One region of the Streptomyces sp. NPDC054956 genome, then DNA from elsewhere that is predicted to be linked to it. Evidence: riboswitches for the same ligand, from Rfam matches in the RefSeq annotation. Region 1 holds a riboswitch; each other region holds the start of a gene.
The links. A riboswitch is a leader RNA that binds a small molecule or an ion and turns the genes downstream of it on or off. The one in region 1 is predicted to bind cobalamin.
Positions count from the first base shown of each region.

Region 2: linked by a shared signal. The riboswitch ahead of ACWGDE_RS27755 (cobalamin biosynthesis protein) and the one ahead of ACWGDE_RS13390 (ribonucleoside-diphosphate reductase subunit alpha) in region 1 are both predicted to bind cobalamin.
Region 3: linked by a shared signal. The riboswitch ahead of ACWGDE_RS19455 (prenyltransferase/squalene oxidase repeat-containing protein) and the one ahead of ACWGDE_RS13390 (ribonucleoside-diphosphate reductase subunit alpha) in region 1 are both predicted to bind cobalamin.

Region 1 covers NZ_JBSGXB010000061.1:7,054-11,310, forward strand. The annotation lists gene ACWGDE_RS13375 (carbon starvation CstA family protein) at 1-1,338, shown strand, start outside; gene ACWGDE_RS13380 (CstA-like transporter-associated (seleno)protein) at 1,335-1,532, shown strand; gene ACWGDE_RS13385 (GNAT family N-acetyltransferase) at 1,620-2,117, shown strand; adenosylcobalamin-variant (AdoCbl-variant) riboswitch at 2,197-2,273, shown strand; gene ACWGDE_RS13390 (ribonucleoside-diphosphate reductase subunit alpha) at 2,427-4,257, shown strand, end outside.
Region 2 covers NZ_JBSGXB010000224.1:622-4,878, forward strand. The annotation lists gene ACWGDE_RS27750 (cobyric acid synthase) at 1-1,068, opposite strand, end outside; gene ACWGDE_RS27755 (cobalamin biosynthesis protein) at 1,065-2,054, opposite strand; cobalamin riboswitch at 2,092-2,242, opposite strand; gene ACWGDE_RS27760 (hypothetical protein) at 2,367-2,588, opposite strand; gene ACWGDE_RS27765 (anion permease) at 2,617-3,885, opposite strand.
Region 3 covers NZ_JBSGXB010000115.1:4,107-8,363, reverse strand. The annotation lists cobalamin riboswitch at 40-256, opposite strand; gene ACWGDE_RS19460 (hypothetical protein) at 362-1,846, opposite strand; cobalamin riboswitch at 2,160-2,297, shown strand; gene ACWGDE_RS19455 (prenyltransferase/squalene oxidase repeat-containing protein) at 2,417-4,257, shown strand, end outside.

The sequences.
Region 1 (4,257 bases):
CCGCGCGACTACCTCTCCACCTTCATGAAGGTCGGCACCATCGGGCTGCTCGCGGTGGGCGTGGTCGTCGCCATGCCGATGCTGAAGATGCCCGCGGTCACCGACTTCGCCTCGCGCGGCGACGGCCCGGTCTTCGCCGGCTCGATGTTCCCGTTCGTCTTCATCACCATCGCCTGCGGAGCCCTGTCCGGCTTCCACTCGCTGGTCTCCTCGGGCACCACCCCGAAGATGATCCAGAAGGAGACCCAGGTCAAGGTCATCGGCTACGGCGCGATGCTGACCGAGTCCTTCGTCGCCATCATGGCGATCATCGCGGCCTGCATCATCGAGCCCGGCCTGTACTTCGCGGTCAACTCCCCCGCCGGGGTCGTCGGCGCCACCGTCGAGACGGCCTCGCAGGCGGTCGCGAACTTCGGCTTCTCGATCTCCCCGGAGGAACTGACCCGGGCCGCGAAGGACGTGGAGGAGGCCAGCCTGCTGTCCCGCACGGGCGGTGCGCCGACCTTCGCACTCGGAATGTCGGAGATCTTCTCCTCGGTGATCGGCGGCGCCTCCATGAAGGCGTTCTGGTACCACTTCGCGATCATGTTCGAGGCCCTGTTCATCCTGACCACGGTCGACGCGGGCACCCGCGTGGGCCGCTTCATGCTCCAGGACACCCTCGGCAACGTGCACAAGTCCTTCAAGGACGTCAGCTGGAAGCCCGGCGTCTGGTTCGCCAGCGCGGTCGTCGTCGGCGGCTGGGGCTACTTCCTGTGGGTCGGCGTCAAGGACCCGCTGGGCGGCATCAACCAGCTCTTCCCGCTGTTCGGCATCGCGAACCAGCTGCTCGCGGCGGTCGCCCTGGCCGTCTGCACCACCCTGCTGATCAAGTCCGGCCGGCTCAAGTGGGCCTGGGTGACCGGCGTCCCGCTGGCGTGGGACGTGGCCGTCACCCTCACCGCCAGCTACCAGAAGATCTTCTCCGACAACCCGAAGATCGGCTTCTTCGCGCAGCGGGACGTCTACCAGGACGGCATCGACGCGGGCAAGATCCTCAAGCCCGCCAAGACCATGGACGAGATGCACACGGTGGTCACCAACGCCACCGTGGACGGCGTCCTGTCGGTGCTCTTCGCCCTGCTGATCGTCATCGTCCTGCTCGACGCCGCCCGCACCTGCTTCAAGGCCATCCGCAAGCCGGAATCGGTGACGCTGGCCGAGGTCCCGTGGACCGAGTCCAGGATCATCGCCCCGGCCGGGCTGATCGCGACCCCCGAGGAGCGCGCCGAACTCGCCGCCGCCGGCCTGGACTCGGGCGGGGGCCGCGTGAAGGAACCCGTCCAGGAACCCGCGTGACGGGCCTGCGGCACGCGCTCGACCGGGCCCGGTTCTTCGTACGGGAGTTCTCGGGCGAGTCCGCGTACGACCGCTACGTCGCCCACGCCCGTACGCACGACCCGGACGCGGAGGTCCCCAGCCGCCGGGCCTTCGAACGCGCCCGTACGGACGCCCGCGAGGCCGACCCGCGCGAAGGATTCCGCTGCTGCTGAACCCGTAGGGCCCGAAGGGCCGTCACGCCTCCCGCACCCCGGGAAACGTGGCGGCCCTTTTCCCCGCCCTGTCGCACACTCGATGCCATGGACATCCTCATCAGGCCGGCCGTGCCCGCCGAATACGAAGAACTGGGCGAGATCACCGCACGGGCCTACCTCGACGACGGGCTGCTCGACTTCGCCGAGGACGACCCCTACCTGAGCCGGCTGCGCGACGTCGCCGGCCGGGCCGCCGACGCGCAGGTGCTCGTCGCCGAGCACGACGGCACGCTGCTCGGCTGTGTGACCTTCGCCCCTCCCGGCAGCCCCCTGTGCGATATCGCCGGACCCGGCGAGGCGGAGTTCCGGATGCTCGCCGTCTCCCCCGCGGCACGCGGACGCGGCGCCGGCGAGGCGCTCGTACGGGCCTGCATCGCCCGCGCCCGGGACCTGGACGGCGTGAGCCACCTGGTGCTCTCCACCACCGAGAAGATGCTCGGAGCCCACCGCATCTACGACCGGCTGGGCTTCGTCCGGACGCCTGAACGCGACTGGTACCCGGTACCCGGCCTGCCCCTGCTCACCTACCGTGTCGAGCTGTGACGGTGCGCCCACTTCGGTGAACGACACAACATGTGGGGGCTACCGCATACGGTCGCCCCCACATGTATGCTCATGGCTGCTGTCGCCGCAGGGGAATCCGGTGCAATTCCGGAACTGTCCCGCAACGGTATGAAAAGTCCGAGGACCTGCCGACAGTGCGCCCGGGTCGACCGAACCGGGTGCCGACACGTCCGGGCCTCGAGGTTGGGCCGGTGGACGCCGTGCGGTGTACGCGTTCCTGCCACGCCCGCATGCGCCTCCCCGTGCCCGCCCGCCGAAGACCGGGCCGAGCGAGGGAGAGCTCCCGCCGTGACCATCGCGCCTTCCGCACCGCGCGCCGAGTCCGTTTCTGGCGACAACACCGAGGGCCCGGGGGCCACGCTGCTGCGTACCCTCACCGAACTGACGGCGGACCTCCCCGACACCGACCCCGGCCGGGTCGCCGCCGCCGCGCTGCGCGGCCGCAGCGCCGCCGCCGACGAGGCGGAGCTCCGTACGCTCGCCACCGAGGCGGCCGCCGGACTCATCTCCGAGGACCCCGCCTACTCCCGGCTCGCCGCCCGCCTGCTGACGCTGGCCGTCCGCGACGAGGCCGCCGGCCAGGGCGCCACCTCCTTCTCCGGCTCCGTCGAGGTCGGCCACCGCGAGGGCCTGATCGCCGACCGCACCGCCGACTTCGTGCGCCTGCACGCGAACCGGCTCGACGCGCTGGTCGAGCACGCGCTCGCCGAGGGCGCCGACGACCGCTTCGGCTTCTTCGGCCTGCGCACCCTGCACAGCCGCTACCTGCTGCGCCACCCGATCACCCGCCAGGTCATCGAGACCCCGCAGTACTTCATGCTGCGCGTGGCCTGCGGCCTCGCGGAGAACGAGTCGGTCCAGGCCGTCGAGGAAGTGGCCTCGCTGTACCGGCTGATGAGCCGCCTCGACTACTTGCCCTCCTCCCCCACGCTCTTCAACTCCGGCACCCGGCACCCGCAGATGTCCTCCTGCTACCTGCTGGACTCGCCGCTGGACGAGCTCGACTCGATCTACGACCGCTACCACCAGGTCGCGCGCCTCTCCAAGCACGCCGGCGGCATCGGTCTCTCGTACTCCCGCATCCGCGCCCGCGGTTCGCTGATCCGCGGCACCAACGGCCACTCCAACGGCATCGTCCCGTTCCTGAAGACGCTCGACGCCTCCGTCGCCGCCGTGAACCAGGGCGGCCGCCGCAAGGGCGCCGCAGCCGTCTACCTGGAGACCTGGCACGCGGACATCGAGGAGTTCCTGGAGCTCCGCGACAACACCGGTGAGGACCAGCGCCGTACGCACAACCTGAACCTGGCCCACTGGGTGCCGGACGAGTTCATGCGCCGCGTGAACGCCGACGCCGACTGGTCGCTGTTCTCCCCGGCCGACGTCCCCGACCTGGTGGACCTGTGGGGCGACGCGTTCGACGCCGCCTACCGCAAGGCCGAGGCCGACGGGCTCGCCCGCAAGACCATGCCCGCCCGCGACCTGTACGGCCGGATGATGCGCACCCTCGCGCAGACCGGCCAGGGCTGGATGACCTTCAAGGACGCCTCCAACCGCACGGCGAACCAGACCGCCGAGCCGGGCACCGTCGTCCACTCCTCGAACCTCTGCACCGAGATCATCGAGGTCACCAACGACGGCGAGACGGCCGTCTGCAACCTCGGCTCGGTCAACCTCGGCGCCTTCGTCGTCGACGGTGAGATCGACTGGGAGCGGCTGGACGAGACCGTCCGCACCGCCGTGACCTTCCTCGACCGCGTCGTGGACATCAACTTCTACCCGACCGAGCAGGCCGGCCGCTCCAACGCCCGCTGGCGTCCGGTGGGCCTGGGCGCGATGGGCCTCCAGGACGTCTTCTTCCAGCTGAAGCTGCCCTTCGACTCCGCCGAGGCGAAGGCCCTGTCCACGAAGCTGTCCGAGCGCATCATGCTCGCGGCGTACGAGGCCTCCTGCGACCTCGCCGAGCGCGGCGGCCCGCTCCCCGCGTGGGAGCAGACCCGCACCGCCCGCGGCGTCCTGCACCCCGACCACTACGACGTCGAGCTGAACTGGCCCGAGCGCTGGGACGCGCTGCGCGCCCGTGTCGCGAAGACCGGCATGCGCAACTCGCTGCTCCTCGCCA
Region 2 (4,257 bases), on a different contig from region 1:
GATGTGTTCGCCCAGGACCTGGAACCCGCCGCAGATCCCCAGCACCGTCCGCCCCTCGGCGGCCCGCCGCGCCAGTGCGTCCGCCAGCCCGCGCTCGCGCAGCCAGGCGAGGGCCTTCACCGTGCCGCGCGTGCCCGGTACGACGACCAGGTCCGCGTCGGCCAGTTCCTCGGCGCGGTCCACGAACCGGACCACCACCCCCGGCTCCGCCGCGAGCGCGTCGACGTCCGTGAAGTTCGACATCAGCGGTACCGCGCACACCGCGACTCGCAGCACGTCCTCGCCGACGGGCGGGGCGACCACGGATTCCCGTACCGCTCCCCGCAGGGAGACCCGCAGGCCGTCCTCCTCGTCGATGCCCAGCCCGTGCTGGAAGGGCAGCACCCCGTACGTCGCCCGTCCGGTCAGCCCGCGCAGCATCTCCATGCCGGGCTCCAGCAGGGTCACGTCGCCCCGGAACTTGTTGACCATGTAGCCCGCGATCAGCGACTGGTCCTCGGGGGAGAGCAGCGCCGTCGTACCGAAGAAGGACGCGAAGACCCCGCCGCGGTCGATGTCGCCGACCACGACCACCGGGAACCGCGCGGCGCGCGCGATGCCCATGTTCACGATGTCGGTCCGGCGCAGGTTGATCTCGGCCGGGCTGCCCGCCCCCTCGCAGATCACGGCGTCATACGTGCCCCGCAACTGCTCCAGGCAGTCCGTGACGATGCCGAGCAACTGCTCCTGCCTGCCGCCGTGGTAGCCGCGGGCGCTCATCTCGCCCACCGGCTTGCCCAGCAGCACCACCTGGCTGCTGCGGTCGCTCCCGGGCTTGAGCAGCACCGGGTTCATGAGTGCCGTCGGCTCCACGCGGGCCGCCTGGGCCTGCATGGCCTGCGCGCGCCCGATCTCGGCGCCCTCGCGGGTCACGAAGGAGTTCAGCGACATGTTCTGCGCCTTGAACGGGGCCACCTTCACGCCCTGGCGTGCCAGCCAGCGGCAGATGCCCGCCGTGACCACGCTCTTGCCCGCGTCCGATGTCGTACCGGCGACGAGGAGCCCCCCGCCGCGCTTCGCGCCGCTCATGCGCGCCGCCCCTTCTTCGTCGTAGGCGAGTCCTGCGCGATCCGCGAGATCCGTGGGACGAGCGCCCGGGCCGCCACACAGGCCCCCAGCGCCACCCACGTCACCTGCCGCGACAGCCGTACCGCCCGCTCGATGTCCGCGACCTCCACGGGCCGCCCCTCCTCGCCGTTGAGCACGGCCCGGTGCTCGACCCGCCCCCCGTACGCGAGGGTCCCGCCCAGCCGTAGGCCGAGCGCCCCGGCGAACGAGGACTCCACCGGCCCGGCGTTCGGGCTCGGGTGCTTGGCCGCGTCCGCGCGCCAGGCCCGTACGGCTCCCCGCCGGTCGGGGCCGGCCAGGACGGCGGCCAGCGCGGTCAGCCGGGCGCCCGGCCAGCCCGCGACGTCGTCGAGCCGGGCCGAGGCCCAGCCGTAGCGCAGGTGGCGGGGGGACTTGTGGCCGACCATCGCGTCCAGGGTGTTCACGGCGCGGAAGGCCAGCAGCCCGGGGACTCCGGCGACGGCGCCCCACACCAGGGCCCCGACCACCGCGTCGGAGGTGTTCTCGGCGACCGACTCCACGACGGCGCGGGCCATCTGCTGCTCGTCCAGGGAGTGCGGATCGCGTCCGCACAGGTGCGGCAGCCGCTCCCGGGCCGTCTCGGCGTCCCCGGCGGCGAGTGCGCCGCCGATGGCGCGCGCCTCCCGGCCCAGCGAGGTGCCGCCCACGACGGCCCAGGTGGCGGCGGCGGTCAGGGCGATACGGGCGGCGGCGGGCCGGGAGCGCACGGCGCGGGCGCCCAGGACGCCGATCGCGGCCGCGCCCCCGGCGCAGACCAGGGTGTGTACGGCGCCCCGCGCGCGGTCGTCGCGCCACAGGGCCCGTTCGACGGCGGCGGCGGCTCGTCCGAAGGCGGCCACGGGATGCCCTCGGCGCGGATCCCCGAGGATCCGGTCGCCGATCAGGCCGGCCGTGGCGCCGTACGCGAAGACGCGGTCGGCACGCATGGTGGCAGGTATGTCCTCACTCAGGGTCCGCGCCCTGGTTCGACGTGTCCGGCGGCGAGAGTTCCTGGCTCCCGGTCGCACTCGGCCCGAGCGCTCCGGTGACAGTGGCGGGACCGCGCCGGAATCGCACCGGACTTCCTCTCCATGCCGCCGTATTGGCTCGGGCAGTCCACCACGCACCGCGAAGGCCCGTCAACTCGCCGTTGACCTGCGACGGGGTGACGCGGACGGGCGCGCCGGGGCACGCGGGGGCACACGAAAGCTCCCCCCGGGAGAAACCCGGAGGGAGCCTTCGAAAGGGGTGCCCGCGCGTCAGGAGACGATCAGGTAGATCCCGTAGGCCACGGCCGCCGCGCAGAGCGCGAAGCAGGCGTACGCGCCGCTGCGGGCCAGGGTGGCGGCGCCGCCCTGCTCGGTGGCGGCCTCGTGCTTGGAGAGCCCCATCAGACCCAGGGTGAAGAGGGTCACGAGGGCGACGGTGGCGGAGAGGCTGACACCGAAGACGGAGCCGAGTGCTTCCCAGTCGATCTTCATACCGCTGATTCCTCTGTCGTTCTCGGGGTCAGACCGCGGCGGCCGGAGCTGCCGGAGTCGTGGTCGCGGCCGGGATGGTGGCCTTCAGTTCCTCGTCCGTGACCGCGGCGGTGCTGCCGGCGGCGGCGACGGTCGGGGGAACGGTGACGGCCGCGATCGCCGTGGTGACGACACCGGGCTCGCCGGCCTCGGCCGACGGGACCTCGTTGACGTTGTTGTGGTCCACGACCTGACGGCGGGAGATGAGCCAGATGGCCACGCAGGAGCCGACCAGGAAGAGCGTGACGGCGGCGACGCCGATGTCACCGGAGCGCATGACCAGCTCTGCGCCGGCGGCGACCAGGGCGGCGGCGGGCAGGGTCAGGCCCCAGGCGAGGAACATCCGGGAGGCGGTGGACCAGCGGACCACGCCGCCCTTGCGTCCCAGGCCCGAACCCATCACGGCGCCGGAGCACGCGTGGGTGGTGGAGAGGGAGAAGCCGAGGGAGGAGGAGGCCAGGATGACGCTGGCGGCCGAGGTCTGGGCGGCGAAGCCCTGCTGCGGCTGCAGGTCGGTCAGGCCGCTGCCCATGGTGCGGATGATGCGCCAGCCGCCCAGGTAGGTGCCCATCGCGATGGCCAGACCGGCGGAGACGATGACCCAGACCGGCGGGTTGGAGCCGGGAGCGATGGCGCCGCCGGCGACGAGCGCCAGGGTGATGATGCCCATCGTCTTCTGCGCGTCGTTGGTGCCGTGGGCGAGCGAGACCAGACCGGCGGAAGCGATCTGGCCGGCGCGGTAGCCCTTGGCCGAGGTCTTCTCGCCCATGCCCTTGCCGACCTTGTACGTGACCTTCGTGGCCAGGTACGCGGCGGCGCCGGCGACGATCGGAGCGGCGACCGCGGGGATCAGCACCTTGGTGACGACGACGCTGCCGTTGACCGCGCCCATGCCGGCCGAAGCGACCGCGGCGCCGATCAGGCCGCCCATCAGGGCGTGCGAGGAGCTGGAGGGCAGTCCGACCAGCCAGGTGACGAGGTTCCAGAGGATCGCGCCGACCAGGGCGGCGAAGATGACCTCCGGCTGGATGCCTTCCTCGTTGACCAGACCCTTGGAGATCGTCTTGGCGACCTCCACGGACATGAAAGCGCCGACGAGGTTGAGCACGGCGGACATGGCCACCGCAGTCTTGGGCTTGAGGGCGCCGGTCGAGATGGTGGTGGCCATCGCGTTGGCCGTGTCGTGAAAACCGTTCGTGAAATCGAACACGAGAGCGGTGATGATCACGATCCCGAGGAGAAGCGTTATGTGCTCCATTTACCCAGGCTTCTGTTTGACGTCAGTGGTTAGTGGACCGTAGGCAACCTGGATGAACGGAAGGTGAACTGGCAGGGGCGAGGCGGTGTATCAACACGGCACGGGATCGGGACCTTCGCCCCGATTCGGGTGTGGATATATCGATTAATGCATGTCACGGCGGGGTGTCCGCACCATTACGGGCGGGACTTCCGGTACGCCGCCCCGCGCGGCCGGGGCTCCGGAAGAGACCCAGATCACCCTCGGGAGGCGCCCGCCGGGGCCGCCCGCGCGGACAAGCGGAAGGACTCCGGGACGGCGGCGGAGGTCCTCCGGGACGGCGGCGGACGACTCCGGGACCCGCGGACGCGATGATCTCCTCCGGTGGCCCGC
Region 3 (4,257 bases), on a different contig from region 1:
ACCCGCCCACGAGGTCACCGGGATTTCCGCGCGCGACGGGTCGCGCACGGGCAACGGGCAGGTCTTCGGACTCGCGGGCACGTCTGCCGGGGGCAGACACCTACCGGCCGTCGCTTCCCGGGCCCGTCGGACCCAGTGCGTATGACGGCTTTCGTTCCCACTCACCGCTGCGGGGCAGTCCCGGATTCCCACCGGGTTCCCTCTTGCGACGCACCCGTCTGGCGGACGGGGGCGAACCAGCTGCGTCGGCAAGCCTAGGGCGTCCGGCGCGAACGCGCGCGAGCCCGTACCGCATTGCGGACCGTGAGATGGGACACGGTGCGGGTACGGGGCCCTGCGCGCGGCCCCGTACCCGCCGGTGTCAGGCGCCCCGGCGCAGGGCGATGGTGTCGCCCACGTTGATCACCTTGTCGCGGTCGGCACCGGCGAAGGCGGAGCCGTCGACGCCGACCTTCCAGGTGTCGGAGCCGCTGTCGGCCCGGCCGTTGACCGCGGTGATCGGGCCGCCACCCGACGACGGGGTCACGCTCGTGACGCAGCCCGCCGGGGTGGCCGAGGCGGCGGCCGCGTTCAGGACCTCGCCGAGGGTGGTGGTCGTACCGCTCGGGGTGAAGGCGACCGAGCAGACCTTCAGGCCGCCGGCGCCGTCGTCGACGGTGAGCGCCAGCTTGGTGGCGGTGCCCGCGGTGAAGGAGGCGGCGGAGACCCACTGCGGGGCGCCGGGCGTCACCGGAACGGGCGGCGCGGAGGTGAATCCCCCTCCCGCGACGGCGCGCAGGGCGTCGATGGAGGCGTAGGCGGACGGGCCGGTGTCGGCCGGCTTGTACTTGAAGCCGCCCGCCGGGTCGTACTGGTTGGCGATCAGGAAGTCGACCGGGGTCTTGCCCGAAGGCGTGAGGAAATCGCCCGTCTGCGGGTTGATCCCGCAGGCGTTGAGCCCGGCGACGGCCCAGCCGTTGGAGCTGGTGTTGACCCCGTAGAGGGAGTTGAAGGCACCGGTCGGGGCGAGCCTGCCCCTGAGGAAGTTCTTCGCCCGGACCACGCCGGTGTCGGTGCCGGGGACGCCCGAGACGCAGAGGGCCGCCATCGCCGCACCGGTCATGTCCACGTCGCCCTGGGCGGCCAGGGCGGTGGGGTTGCCCTCGGCCTTGCCGAAGGTCCAGCCGCCGTCGTTGTGCTGGTTGGCGCGGATGCGGGCGACCATCGAGTCGGTCAGCGCCTGCGGGACGCGGTTGGCGCCTGCCCGGGTCTTGGCGCCGCCGAGCGAAAGGGCCGCGAAAACGGTGCCGTTGAAGTTTCCGGAGGGGCCGAAGTAGCCCGGCTCGGCGGTCTGCCAGTAGGAGTAGACGTTCGCGATCAGGTTGCGGGAGGCGGAGACGCGGGCCGGGTCGATGCCCGCGGCGTACGCGTTCAGGGTGCCGCGCTCGTAGTCGGTGACGACCGGGGCGGCGGACGGCCAGCCCGCCGTGGAGAGCAGGTCGCGGTAGACGGTGCGGGCGTTCTTCGTGGTGTCGCCGCCCGGGGCGACGTCGACGACGGCGGTGCCGGAGGCGGCGAAGGCACTGAACGCCCACTCGTTGGACAGGCCGGAGCCGGCGTACGAACCGTCCGCCGCCTGGAGCGACTTGAGGTAGGCGACGCCGTTCGCCCTGGACGTGGCGAGCTGCGCGGGGGTCGAGGTCGCGAAGGCGGGGAGCGCGGTGAGGGCGAGGGCCCCGAGCACGGCGGGCACCGCGAGCGCGAGCCGGCGGGGCGCACGGAGGCGGGGCGCGCCGGAACGGGACGCCACTGAACTGGGCGCGCCGGTACGGCAGGTACCTGAAGTGGGCGTGCTGGTACGGGACATGGCCTGCTCCTGGAATCGGCGGACGCCGGCCGCTCCCCCGCGCCGCGAGGCCGTGCGCGGGCACGGCAGGGCACGCCGGGGGCCGCCGCCCGGAACGCGTGGTACGGCTTCCTGTGGTGCTTCGCCGCATGGGCATTCGGGCTCGGAGACGGCCCCCGCCGTCCCACACCGTTGCGCGTCAGCTCCGGCCTCTCACCGGATTCCCCCATGTGGCAGCCCAGGACGCTACCCGAGCGGTCAAGAGGTCCGCCAGCGGCCCACCGGCCCCTCGCTCGAGGGCGGTTGGAGCCAGAGGGGCGCCGCCTTGACGGTTCGCACGCATCCGTGTTGCACTCCGGCTGACAGTCACTCAGCACCAGGGGAAGCCGGTCGAAGTCCGGCGCTGACCCGCAACCGTAGACCCGGAACCCTCCGGGTGAGCCGGAACACCTGGCGCACCGTCATGAAACGCAGAACGCAGAACGCCGTCGCGGACTACGGCGTGGTCGTCACCGCTCCCCCACGGCGCCGCCGTGCGCGGGGGGCGCCACCACGCACGCGTCCGCCCGGCCGGCAGAGACGAGGGCCGCGGTGGGCACCGAACAGCAGGCGCGACGGCGGGCGCGACGGCAGGCCGTGCGCAGACGCCGGCTGCTGTCCCTGGCGACGGCTTCGTTACTGACGCTCGCCGCGGGAGTGGCGTTCCTCACCGTCCCGCCGGCCGCGAGCGCCGACCCGGTCGGCCGGTGCACGGCCACCGCCGGCGCCGTGGTCGCCGTGGACTTCGGCCCGTTCGGCGGCAAGGTCGAACGGGGCTGCGACACCACGCCCACCACGGGGTACGAACTGCTGCACACGGCCGGGTTCACCACGGAAGGCACCGTGCACGACGGCGACGCCTTCGTCTGCCGCATCGGGACCGGCGCCTTCAACTCCGGTACGCGCTACCCGACTCCGGCCACGGAGGACTGCGTCCTCACCCCGAAGTCCACCGCCTACTGGTCGTACTGGCACGCCTCGCCCGGCGACAGGAAGTGGACGTACAGCTCCCTCGGCGCGAAGACCCGCGAGCCGAAGCCCGGCGACGTGGACGCCTGGGTGTTCGGCGGGACCGACGCCGGCGGCGAGTCCGGCCAGCCCGCCTTCTCCCCCGACGAGGTGCGGGCCGGCGGTGCGGGCCCCACCCCGGACCCCACCGGCCCGAAGCCGCCGGACGTACCGCCGGGCGCGGTCGACGTCCCCGCCGCGACCCGCTGGCTGACCGGGAGGCTGGCCGACGGCGAGCGCGTGCTCAAGGCGGACTCCACCGACCCGGACTACCTGGCCACCACCGAGGTGGTCTACGCCCTCGCGGCGGCCGATCCCAAGAGCCCCGCCGCCCGGAAGGCCGCCGCTTTCCTCGCCGCGCCCGCGCACACGGAGGCGTACGCGTACCCCTCCGGCAAGGACCTCGCGCCGGACGCGACGGCCGCCGCACGGCTCGCGCTCGTGGCCGAGGCGACCGGCCGGGACCCCCGCGCCTTCGGCGGGCACGACCTGCTCGGCGATCTCGTGAAGTACGTGTGCACCAGCGGCGCCGAGGCCGCCGATCCGGTCCCCGGCTGCGCCACCAAGGGCGACTTCCGTACGCCCTACCAGGCCGATGGCCAGGCCCTGGCCGTGATCGCCCTGCTCAACGGCGGGGTGACGCCGCCCGCGGACGCCGTGAGCCGGCTGGCCGCCCTCCAGTGCGAGGACGGCGGTTTCAGCGGCATGCTGCTCCGCCCCGGCGACTGGTGCGACAGCGACGCGGCCTCCACGGGGCTGATGACCCTGGCCCTGAAGCGGGCCGGCGGCCACGATCCGGCCGTGCGGAAGGGCCGCGCGTACCTGAAGAAGGCCCAGTTGCCGACCGGGTCCCTGCCCGCGGCCTCGTACACCACCGCCGGCAGCGCCTTCTCCACCGGCGTGGCCGCCCAGGCCCTGCGCGCGCTCGGCGACCCGCTCTTCGCCGACGCCGCGGTCTCCTGGCTGTCCAGGGCCCAACTCCCGCAGGGCGCCTTCCCGTTCGAGGAGCCGGACACCGCGCCCGTACTGATGGCCACCACCGCGGCCGCCGTCGCCGGCGCGAAGACGGACCTGGTGGCGCTCACCACGAAGAAGCCCGACCCGCCGAAGACCCCGGACCCGGACCCCGCCACGCCCCTGCCGGGCGACGGACCGGACCTGAAGAAGGGCACGGCGTACCTCACCGCCCCCTCCCGGCTGATCCAGGGCCGCTACTACGAGAACGCCCCCGGCAGCGGCTTCGCCGACTACGGCCTGACCATCGACGGCGCCTTCGCCCTCGCCGCGACGGGCGAGGACAACGCCACCCTGCGCGACATCGTCGACTTCCTCGACAAGGGCGGCCGGGACGGCAAGGGACGCGGCCTGCACGACTGGACGCAGCT